DNA from 2 places in the Streptomyces sp. NPDC048639 genome. Region 1 is predicted to be linked to the other one. Evidence: riboswitches for the same ligand, from Rfam matches in the RefSeq annotation. Region 1 holds a riboswitch; the other holds the start of a gene.
The links. Region 1 has a riboswitch for cobalamin ahead of ACGFNH_RS26190 ((2Fe-2S) ferredoxin domain-containing protein). Riboswitches for the same ligand answer to the same signal wherever they lie in the genome.

Region 2: linked by a shared signal. The riboswitch ahead of ACGFNH_RS10500 (ribonucleoside-diphosphate reductase subunit alpha) and the one ahead of ACGFNH_RS26190 ((2Fe-2S) ferredoxin domain-containing protein) in region 1 are both predicted to bind cobalamin.

What each region holds. Positions count from the first base shown of each region.
Region 1 covers NZ_JBICVP010000010.1:56,505-61,431, forward strand. The annotation lists gene ACGFNH_RS26180 (hypothetical protein) at 1-363, opposite strand, end outside; gene ACGFNH_RS26185 (low affinity iron permease family protein) at 1,066-1,434, shown strand; cobalamin riboswitch at 1,651-1,778, shown strand; gene ACGFNH_RS26190 ((2Fe-2S) ferredoxin domain-containing protein) at 2,093-2,479, shown strand; gene ACGFNH_RS26195 (hypothetical protein) at 2,639-2,869, shown strand; gene ACGFNH_RS26200 (lytic polysaccharide monooxygenase) at 2,922-3,878, opposite strand; gene ACGFNH_RS26205 (ABC transporter permease) at 4,082-4,927, opposite strand, start outside.
Region 2 covers NZ_JBICVP010000003.1:497,132-502,058, forward strand. The annotation lists gene ACGFNH_RS10485 (TetR/AcrR family transcriptional regulator) at 1-126, opposite strand, end outside; partial or broken gene ACGFNH_RS10490 (DMT family transporter) at 269-1,117, shown strand; gene ACGFNH_RS10495 (GNAT family N-acetyltransferase) at 1,224-1,754, shown strand; cobalamin riboswitch at 2,038-2,168, shown strand; gene ACGFNH_RS10500 (ribonucleoside-diphosphate reductase subunit alpha) at 2,312-4,759, shown strand; gene ACGFNH_RS10505 (ribonucleotide-diphosphate reductase subunit beta) at 4,759-4,927, shown strand, end outside.

The sequences.
Region 1 (4,927 bases):
CCCCTCGTTCAGCGTTTCCAGACTGAAGCCCGGGATCCGTGAGCAGGGATGTTCGTTCAGACCGGGCCACTTATAGGTAAGGGTGTAGAGCGTGTTGCGATAGATCAGGTTCGTGAACCAGATCGGGTACTCCGGTCCTCCCGCGACCATTTGACTGTCGCCGTTCTTTCCCTCCCACGTGAACGGGACCGTGATACCCAGATCCCGGACCACCCACTTTCCCTTCCCGCGGAAATCTCGCGGGAGGCGGGGTGGTTGTGGTGTCTGCGAGCTGACCTGCTTCGCAGTCTCGAACGGCGTCGTGGTCCCGGTCCGCGTTCCGGCGTCGGCCGGTGGGGGAGCTCCCAGGAATGCGGCGATCACTCCCGCGACCGCAGCTGACATGGCCGCCCGACGTGTGACTTTCCAACCCATGGTCTCCCTCGGCTGTCGCGTCGCGCGCCGGCGTGGCGCAGGGGGCAAACACAGCGATGATCGGACACCGTCCCCGGAATGGGAGAATCCGAAACCGGCGGTTGGGCCGTTCTGTTTCCGGGCCGGCCCGGGCGCGGATGGTGTTCCCGGCAGAGCTTTCGCCGCCGAAGAATCCGGGCTCGAACACTGCTGCGGGCGATTCGTCAGGAATGAAGAACTGCGGGCAAAGCGTCATGCAAAAGACCGTGACCCCGGCTCTTCTTCTCCATGGGGTGAGGTGTTGAGGGCTGGGTGTTGACGGCCGGGGTGTTGTGGGCGGGGCGTTCACCGGACTGCGGTGAGGCAGTTCGAGTGGCCGCTGTCGGTGGTGCGCGAGGGGGGCGTGGAGGGGGCCTGTGGCGGTCGGTCGTGGCGGCTGCCGCTGGGAGAACGGCGACTGACGGAGGCCCGAAGTGGTCCGAGGTGGTTTGAGTGGATTCGTCCGCAGTGGGCGGGGAGGGAAGTCGCCCACGAAGTGGGGTCCGACCGGGCGGTTGATCGCGGCCTTATTGAGGGGGTCCGACGGGGCGGGCTCACTGTTCGGCGCCCCGCGGTCGGCACCGGTGCGACCGTGGCCGGTTTGTACCGACGGCGCTGGGACAGGCGCAGGTCATGACGATGCAACATCCCGCCGAGCGGTCCCGGGACGGGCGGGGCCGCTTCGAGCGACTGGCCCAGGCGGCGTCCCACCTCACCGCCTCGCCACTGTTCTACGGTCTCTGCCTCGCCCTGGTCGCGCTGTTCATCGCCGTCCACGCCGCCGGAGCCTCGCTCGCCACGCAGATCCTGGTCGGGGACATCATGACCGCAGTCACCCTCCTCCTGCTGGCCCTCCTGAAGAACTCCGAGATGCGTGCCGAGAGCGCCGTCCAGCGCAAGCTCGACAGCATCGCTGCCGCCCTCCTGGAACAGCGCGAGGGCACGTCCCACAAGGCTCAGGACGACCTCGAGCGGGTCATTCGCATCGAGGAGGAACTCTGAGGCGAACGCCTTCGGCCATGTGCCACCCCCTTGGTGCCGCTCGCCCGCGTGGGCCGCGTCGTACGGCACGCCCCGGCCGGTGTGCGACCGGCGGCGGCCGGGGACTGCCGTATCCGAACGACCCGTTACCCGGATCCTGTACGACCGGAGGTCCGGTGCCCCGTCGAGCGACGCGATGTCCTCTGCGATGATGGCGGGCGAACAGGGCGACGGCGGAACGAGGAAGCCGGTGTGAATCCGGCGCGGTCCCGCCACTGTGATCGGCGAGCGGATCCCGAACAGGCCACGACCCGCGTGCGGGTGGGAAGGCCGGGACGAGCAACGAACCGAGAGCCAGGAGACTCACGCGGTCGCCTCCTCGAAGGAGCTGGGGCGGATCTCCCCAGGAGGAGGTCGGGTCGGAATGCCCACGCAAGAATCCATGGTCGCGGAACCCTCGCCCGTCGCGGAGCCGTCAGCGCTCGCGGAGTCGGCAACGGTCGCCGAGTCGGTAACGGTCGCCGAGTCGGTAACGGTCGCCGAGCCGGTAACGCTCGCGCAGCCATCAACGCTCGCGCAGCCATCAACGCTCGCGCAGCCATCAACGCTCGCGCAGCCATCAACGCTCGCGCAGCCGTCGCGGACCGCGGAGCGGTCGCCGGTCGCAGAGCCGTCTGCGATCCAGGAGCCGTCGTCCGCCGCTCCGGCGCCGTGCCGGATCGTCGTCTGCCGGGACTGCTGCTGCGGCAGCCCCAAGGTCACCGGTGTCGACCACGCGGAGCAAGCCGCCCGCCTTGCCGAGGCGGCGCCCGTACGGGTCTCCGAGTGCCTGGACGTCTGCGAACGGGCCAACGTGATCGTCGTGCAGCCCTCGGCCGCGGCCCGCGCCGCAGGTGCCCGGCCCGTCTGGCTCGGCCTGGTCAACGACGATGCCGCGACCGAGGACATCGTCGCCTGGGTCCGGGCCGGCGGCCCCGGTATCGCGGCGCAGCCCGACATCCTCGAGCTGTACACCTTCCCGCCGCCGCGCCGCACTCCGGCCGTGCCGCCCACCGAAGCCAACTGACCTTCCGCGGGCGGTCCGTGCGCACATGCGGTGCCGCGGACGCCGCCACTCGCGACGACCGGCCGGCCGATATTCCGTTGCCGGTGCGCACGGGCGGTGCGACCGTTGCGGCCGGGTGACGTCGGCCGCGGGGCCGTGTACCGGGAGGGGGAGGGCCGTATGCCGAGGCCATCAGGACTCGCGTACGACGAGCGGGCGGACGGAACCGTCGTGGTGACCCACCGCCGTGCGGTCGCGGCCACCCTGCGCGGCTCGCGCGCCCGGATGTTCCTGGACGAAGTCGCCTCGGGCGACCCGCAGTTGGTCATGGCGCGTTGGACCGGCGCATACAAGCACGGCAACGAACGCATGGCCCGGCAGCATCCCCGCAATCGAGCGGGTCGCCGCTGAGCGCGGCCCCGCCGAGCGGGTCGCCGCCGAGTGGGCCGATTCCGGCACCGGTTCAGCGGGAGCGCCGCCGCTGCCGGGAGTAGGCGCCCGCCGCGCCGGCGGCGGCGAGAGCCGCGGCCGCCGCGACCGCGATCGGCAGGACGGGTACGCCACCGGCGTCGTCCGTGGCGGACGCGGGCCGCGCCGCCGGTTCGCTCCCGGACGGGGCGGGTGGGTCCGACGGTTCCTCCGTCGTGGGCCGCGCGGTGGCGCCGTCCTGCTTCTTCCGCTGCTTCTCCTTCTTCTGCTCCTGCCCGTCCTTGCCCGACGCTCCCGCGCCGCGCCCCGCCTCAGCGCCCGCACCGCTGTCCGCGCCCGCGCCCGAACTGCCGCCGGTGAGGAGGACGTCGGAGCACGAGTAGTACGTGTCCGGTGTACCGGTGTTGCGCCACACCGTGTACATGAGGTGCCGCCCGGTGCGTCCGGCGGGCAGCTCGCCCCGAAGACGGTAGGCGCCGTCGCGCAGCACCGGGTCCTTGGCGGTGAGGAACGGCTTGGCGTCCAGGTCGTCCCATGTCAGGGGCTTCTTCGGGTCGTAGCCGGACTTGGTGAGGTAGACGCTGAACGTGCCTTCGTGGGGGATGGTCGACGCGTAGGTCATGGTGAAGGGCGTCCCGGCCTTGAATCTGCCGGCGGGCCAGTCCGCGCGCGGAAGGTCGAGGCCCTTGTACGCGTCGATGCCCGCGCTGCACAGCTTTCCGTCCGGGATCATCCGGCGATCCCGCCCGGCCACATTGGGAACGCGCAGGTTGTCCCACTCCTTGAAGGCCGCGCCTCCACCGCTCGCGCGGGCAGCCGCCGTACACGCGGCCGAACCGGCGGAGCCGCCCTCCCTGCCGCATGCGGCCACCCGGCTGACCGGATCGGTCGGGGCACCGTGCGCCCAGGCGGGTCCGGCGCCGACCGCGAGAAGGAGCACCGGCGTGCTGCCGATGAGCGCGGCTGTGGCCATGGCGCGATGAGCGGACATCCGTGTGCGACCTCCTCGAGCGGCTCGGCGGCGACCACCGCCTGCCGACAAGTACGGTCCGGCACCGGGTCCGTGTTCAGTCGGAAGCGGACCTGCCGGGACCCGGGCCCCGGAGGCGGGGTTCCCGGCGGACGTACGCGGGGGGCCGGGCACGGTGCGTGGTGTCCACGCCGTGCCCGGCCCCTCCCGGCTTCGTGTACGAGCTACTCCGTGTCCGAGCCCATCGCCTTCAGCATCGGGACGGCCATCGCCTGGCGCCCCGGCCACAGTGAGGCGAGGACGCCGATCGCGGCCGTGGCGGCGAAGCACAGGACCGCCCGGTCCCAGGGGACGACCAGCGGGACGCCGCTCCGCGTGAGGACGGCGGCCATGCCGATCGCGCCGCCCGCGACGAGGCCGAGGGCCGACCCGAGGAGGGAGATGGTCACCGACTCGATGCGCAGGACGGAGGCGAGCCGTCGGCGGTCGAGTCCGAGAGCGCGCAACATGCCGATCTCCCGCAGGCGTTCGGAGACGGCCATGCCCATCGTGTTGACCACCCCCAGGGCACCGATCAGGACGGTGACGCTGAGCATGGCGTACATGATGTTCAGGAATTCGGCCGTGTCGCCGCTCGCCGCCTTGCGCACCTCGGCGCGGTCCTGCACCAGGAGTGCGGGGTTGTCGAGCGTACGCCGGATGTCGCGCTGGAGTGCGGCCGTGCGGCCGCGGTCGGCGTCGACGAGGACCGAGGCGATGAGCGGCCGGTCGTCGGCACCGGCGGCGCGCGGCAGCCTGGCGTGGGAGATCAGCGCGGGCGCGAAATCCTTGCCCTCGTAGACAGCGACGACGGGAAGGGCTGTCTTCCGTCCGGTACCGGCGACGGTGCCCGTGACGCGGCTCCCGAGCCTCAAGTGGTGGACGGCGGCGGTCTCTTCGTCGACCGCGATGCCGCGGTCCAGACGCTCCAGGGAACCCTCGCGGAGGGTGATGGGGGCCAGACGCTCCACCGTGCCGGGCGTGACGGCCGTCGCGGGGAGTGTGCTGTCGCCGGGGAGCCGGATCTCGGT
Region 2 (4,927 bases), on a different contig from region 1:
GGCGGCGATGGTGTCGACGCCGACGGCGTGGATGCCGCGCCCGTAGAAGAGCTTCGACGCGGCGTCCAGGATGCGCCGCGCGCCCGGGGTGAGCCGCTCCGGGCCGGTGCGGGCGGTGTCCGGCATGGCCTGCCTCCTCGGGGTCCGCCTTGACAGTAAACCGATCTGTTTAGTCTACTGGACGCATCGGAAGTAAACCGATCTGTTTACCTCGGTCCATGGTCCGCCCGTCGGGCCGGGCGCACCGACTGGTGAAGGAGGCGGCCTTATGACGCGGGAGACGGGCGTACGGGACGCACTCGCCGCAGCGGGGTTCGTGGTGATGTGGAGTTCCGGCTTCGTCGGGGGCCGGCTCGGTACGGCGGAGGCGTCCACGCCGACGGTGCTGATGTGGCGCTTCGTGGTGGCCGGGGCCCTGCTGGGCGCCTGGTGGCTGACCGTACGGCGGCGGCGCCTGCCGCTCCGTGACGTGGCCGTCCAGACGGTCGTCGGCCTGCTGTCGCAGGGCGTCTATCTCTTCACGGTCGTCTCGGCCATCGACCTCGGCGTGGCCCTGGGGACCGGCGCGCTGGTGGCCGCGCTGCAGCCGCTCGCCGCCGCCGGTCTGGCCGGCCCGCTCCTCGGCGAACGCGTCACCCGCCGCCAGTGGGCGGGGCTCACCCTCGGGCTCGCCGGTGTGTTGCTCGTGGTCCGGGGCGACCTGGCGAGCGCCTCGTCCACACCGGCATGGGCCTACGCGCTCCCCTTCGCCGGGATGCTGGGCCTGGTCGCGGCGACGGTGGTGGAACGCCGGGCGGGCAGCTCGCTGCCGCTCGCGGACGCGCTGCCGTTGCAGGTCGCGACCAGCGCCGTGCTGTTCACCGGTATCGCGCTCGGTACGGGCGCCACCTCCCCACCCGCGACCTCCGGCTTCTGGACGGCGATCGCGTGGGTCGTCGTGCTGTCGACGCTGGGCGGATACGGCTTCTACTGGCTGGTGCTGCGGCGCGGCAGCGTCACTCGGGTCTCCAGCCTGCTCTACCTCACCCCGCCCACGACGATGCTGTGGGGCTTCGCGATGTTCGGGGAGACGCTGGGCCCGGTCGCGGCGGCGGGCATGGCCGTCAGCGCGGTGGCGGTGGCCGTGGTGCACGCGCCCAGGTCCGTACGGCCGCCCGCGGCCCCCTCCGCCCGCGCCGATACTCCGGTGACGGAGGACGGAGAACTGCTGCAGACTGGCGTACATGGACGTCAGGATCCGTGCCGCCCACCCGGAGGAGTACGCGCCCCTCGGGGAGATCACGGCCCGGGCCTATCTCGCGGACGGACTGCTCGACTTCGGGGACGACGATCCGTACCTGGAGCATCTGCGGGACGTCGGGAGCCGGGCCGAGCACACCCGGGTGCTGGTCGCGGTGGACAGCGGGAGCGGTGAACTGCTCGGCGGGGTGGCCTTCGTGGCCCCCGGCAGCCGGTACGCGAACGTGGCCCGCCCCGGCGAGGGCGAGTTCCGCATGCTCGCCGTCGCGCCGTCGGCACGCCGCCGCGGAGCCGCCGAGAAGCTCGTACGGGCCTGCATCGGCCTCGCGCGGGAGCAGGGCCTGGACCGGATGGTGCTCTCCAGTCACGAGCGGATGCGGACCGCCCACCGGCTGTACGAGCGGCTGGGGTTCGTACGTGCGCCGGAGCGGGACTGGTCGCCCCTACCGGACCTCGGCCCGCTGTGGGTCTTCACCTCGGAGCTGGGGCCGCAGAGCGGGTCGGCACCGAGCTGAGCCCAGGGGGCGCGCCGCGACCGGGCGGTGCGCATCGCGGGCCGCGAAGTGGTGCGGCGCGGCGACGAGTTGCGGAGCCGCCCCGGAGTGAGAAGTCTCACCGCCCCTCCCGTACGCCTCTCAGGGGGCCGGATCCAGCCGGTGCGGCGCGCCCGCCCGGAGGCGGCCCGAAGCCGCTCCACGCCCGGATCCCGGGCTCCACGGGCCCCTGCTCAACCCGCCCACCACCGCGATCCTTTGAGCGCACGACACAACATGTGGGGGTGCATGCGCACGGCACCACTAGATGTATGCTCGTCCCCGTTGCCGCAGCAGGGGAATCCGGTGGGAATCCGGAACTGTCCCGCAACGGTCTGGATATGCGCATGTGCGCCCGTCCGAGTCCGAAAACCTGCCGGCGACGCCCGGCTCGACCGAACCGGGCCATGACACGTCCGGGCCTCGTGGGTTGGGCCTGCGGGACGACGCGCTGTGCTGCGCCCTGACGGGGGGTGGGTTCCGTGCGCGCCCGCGGGCACACCGTCCCTCGCGGCCCCAGCCGAGCGAGGGAGAACCACGTGACCGTCGCGCCCGCAGACCCTGCGTCACGCGAGTACGTACCGGAGTCCGCCACCGTCGCGGAGACCACCGCGCCCGTGGACCGGGGTACGTCCGTGGACGGCGCCGACGCCCCCGGCGCCGCGCTGCTGCGCACCCTGACCGACCTCACCGCCGACCTGCCCGCGGCCGATGCCGGCCGGGTCGCCGCCGCCGCCCTCCGGGGCCGTCACGCGGGTTCGGACGAGGCCGAGTTGCGGGAGTTGGCCACCGAGGCGGCGGCCGGTCTCATCTCCGAGGACCCCGAGTACTCCCGGCTCGCGGCGCGCCTGCTCACCCGGGCCATCGCCGACGAGGCCGCGGGCCAAGGCGCCGTCTCCTTCTCCACCTCGGTCGCCACCGGCCACCGCGAGGGCCTGATCGCCGACGGGACCGCGGAGTTCGTCCGCGCCCACGCCGCCCGTCTCGACGCCCTCGTCGATGCCGCGCTCGTCGGCGGGGCCGACGACCGGTTCGGCTACTTCGGCCTGCGCACCCTGCACAGCCGCTATCTGCTGCGCCACCCCATCACCCGTCAGGTCATCGAGACCCCGCAGCACTTCATGCTGCGCGTGGCCTGCGGGCTGGCGGAGGACGGCACCGAGCGCGCAATCGGCGAGGTGGCCGCGCTGTACGGCCTGATGAGCCGGCTGGACTACCTCCCCAGCTCCCCCACGCTCTTCAACTCCGGCACCCGCCACCCGCAGATGTCCTCCTGCTATCTGCTGGACTCCCCGCTGGACGAGCTGGACTCGATCTACGACCGCTACCACCAGGTCGCCCGGCTCTCGAAGCACGCGGGCGGCATCGGGCTCCCGTACAGCCGTATCCGGTCCCGGGGTTCGCTGATCCGCGGCACCAACGGGCATTCCAACGGCATCGTGCCGTTCCTGCGCACCCTCGACGCTTCCGTGGCCGCGGTCAACCAGGGCGGCCGGCGCAAGGGCGCGGCCTGTGTCTACCTGGAGACCTGGCACGCGGATATCGAGGAGTTCCTCGAACTGCGCGACAACACCGGCGAGGAGGCCCGCCGCACCCACAACCTCAACCTGGCGCACTGGATCCCCGACGAGTTCATGCGCCGCGTCGAGGCGGACGAGCCGTGGTCGCTGTTCTCCCCCTCCGAGGTGCCGGACCTGGTCGACCTGTGGGGCGAGGAGTTCGACGCCGCCTACCGCAAGGCAGAGTCCGAGGGCCGCTACGCCAAGCAGGTCCCGGCCCGCCAGATCTACTCCCGGATGATGCGCACCCTCGCCCAGACCGGGAACGGCTGGATGACGTTCAAGGACGCCGCCAACCGCACGGCCAACCAGACCGCCGAGCCCGGCCGCGTCGTCCACTCCTCCAACCTCTGCACCGAGATCCTGGAGGTCACCGACGACGGGGAGACGGCCGTCTGCAACCTGGGCTCGGTCAACCTCGCCGCCCACCTGGGCGATGACGGCGTGATGGACTGGGAGCGGCTGGACGCCACCGTCCGTACCGCCGTGACCTTCCTCGACCGGGTCGTGGACATCAACTTCTACCCGACCTCCCAGGCCGCGGCGTCCAACCGGCGCTGGCGGCCGGTCGGTCTGGGCGTGATGGGCCTTCAGGACGTCCTCTTCCGGCTGGGACTGGCCTTCGACTCCCCCGAGGCCGCCGCGCTCTCCACCCGGATCGCCGAGCGGATCATGCTGGCCGCTTACGAGTCGTCCTGCGACCTGGCCGAGCGGCATGGCCCGCACCCGGCCTGGTCCTCCACCCGCGCCGCACGCGGCGTCCTGCACCCCGACCACTTCGGGGTGGAGCCGCAGTGGAGCGAGCGCTGGGAGGCGCTGCGCACCCGTATCTCCCGTACGGGCATGCGCAATTCGCTGCTGTTGGCCATCGCGCCGACGGCCACGATCGCCTCGATCGCGGGCGTGTACGAGTGCATCGAGCCGCAGGTGTCGAACCTGTTCAAGCGCGAGACGCTCTCCGGCGAGTTCCTCCAGGTCAACTCCTACCTGGTGGACGAGCTCAAACGGCTCGGCGTGTGGGACGCCCAGACCCGGGAGGCGCTGCGCGAGTCCAACGGCTCGGTGCAGGACCTCGCGTGGATCCCCCAGGACGTACGGCACCTGTACCGCACGGCGTGGGAAATCCCGCAGCGGGCGCTGATCGACATGGCCGCGGCCCGCACCCCGTACCTCGACCAGAGCCAGTCGCTGAACCTCTTCATGGCCTCCCCCACCATCGGCAAGCTCAGCTCGATGTACGCCTATGCGTGGAAGAAGGGCCTGAAGACGACGTACTACCTCCGGTCCCGTCCGGCGACGCGGATCGCCCAGTCCGCGCGCGCCGCCACGGCCGCGAGCGCACCCATCCCGGCCCAGCAGGCCGCCGCCGCCGACGAGGCCGTCGCCTGCTCCCTGGAGAACCCCGAGTCCTGCGAGGCCTGCCAGTAATGACGTCCCCGACCACCGAGACCGCACAGAGCAAGAACCTGCTCGACCCGGGCTTCGAACTGACGCTGCGTCCGATGCGCTACCCGGACTTCTACGAGCGCTACCACGACGCGATCAAGAACACCTGGACCGTGGAGGAGGTCGACCTCCACTCCGACGTGGCCGACC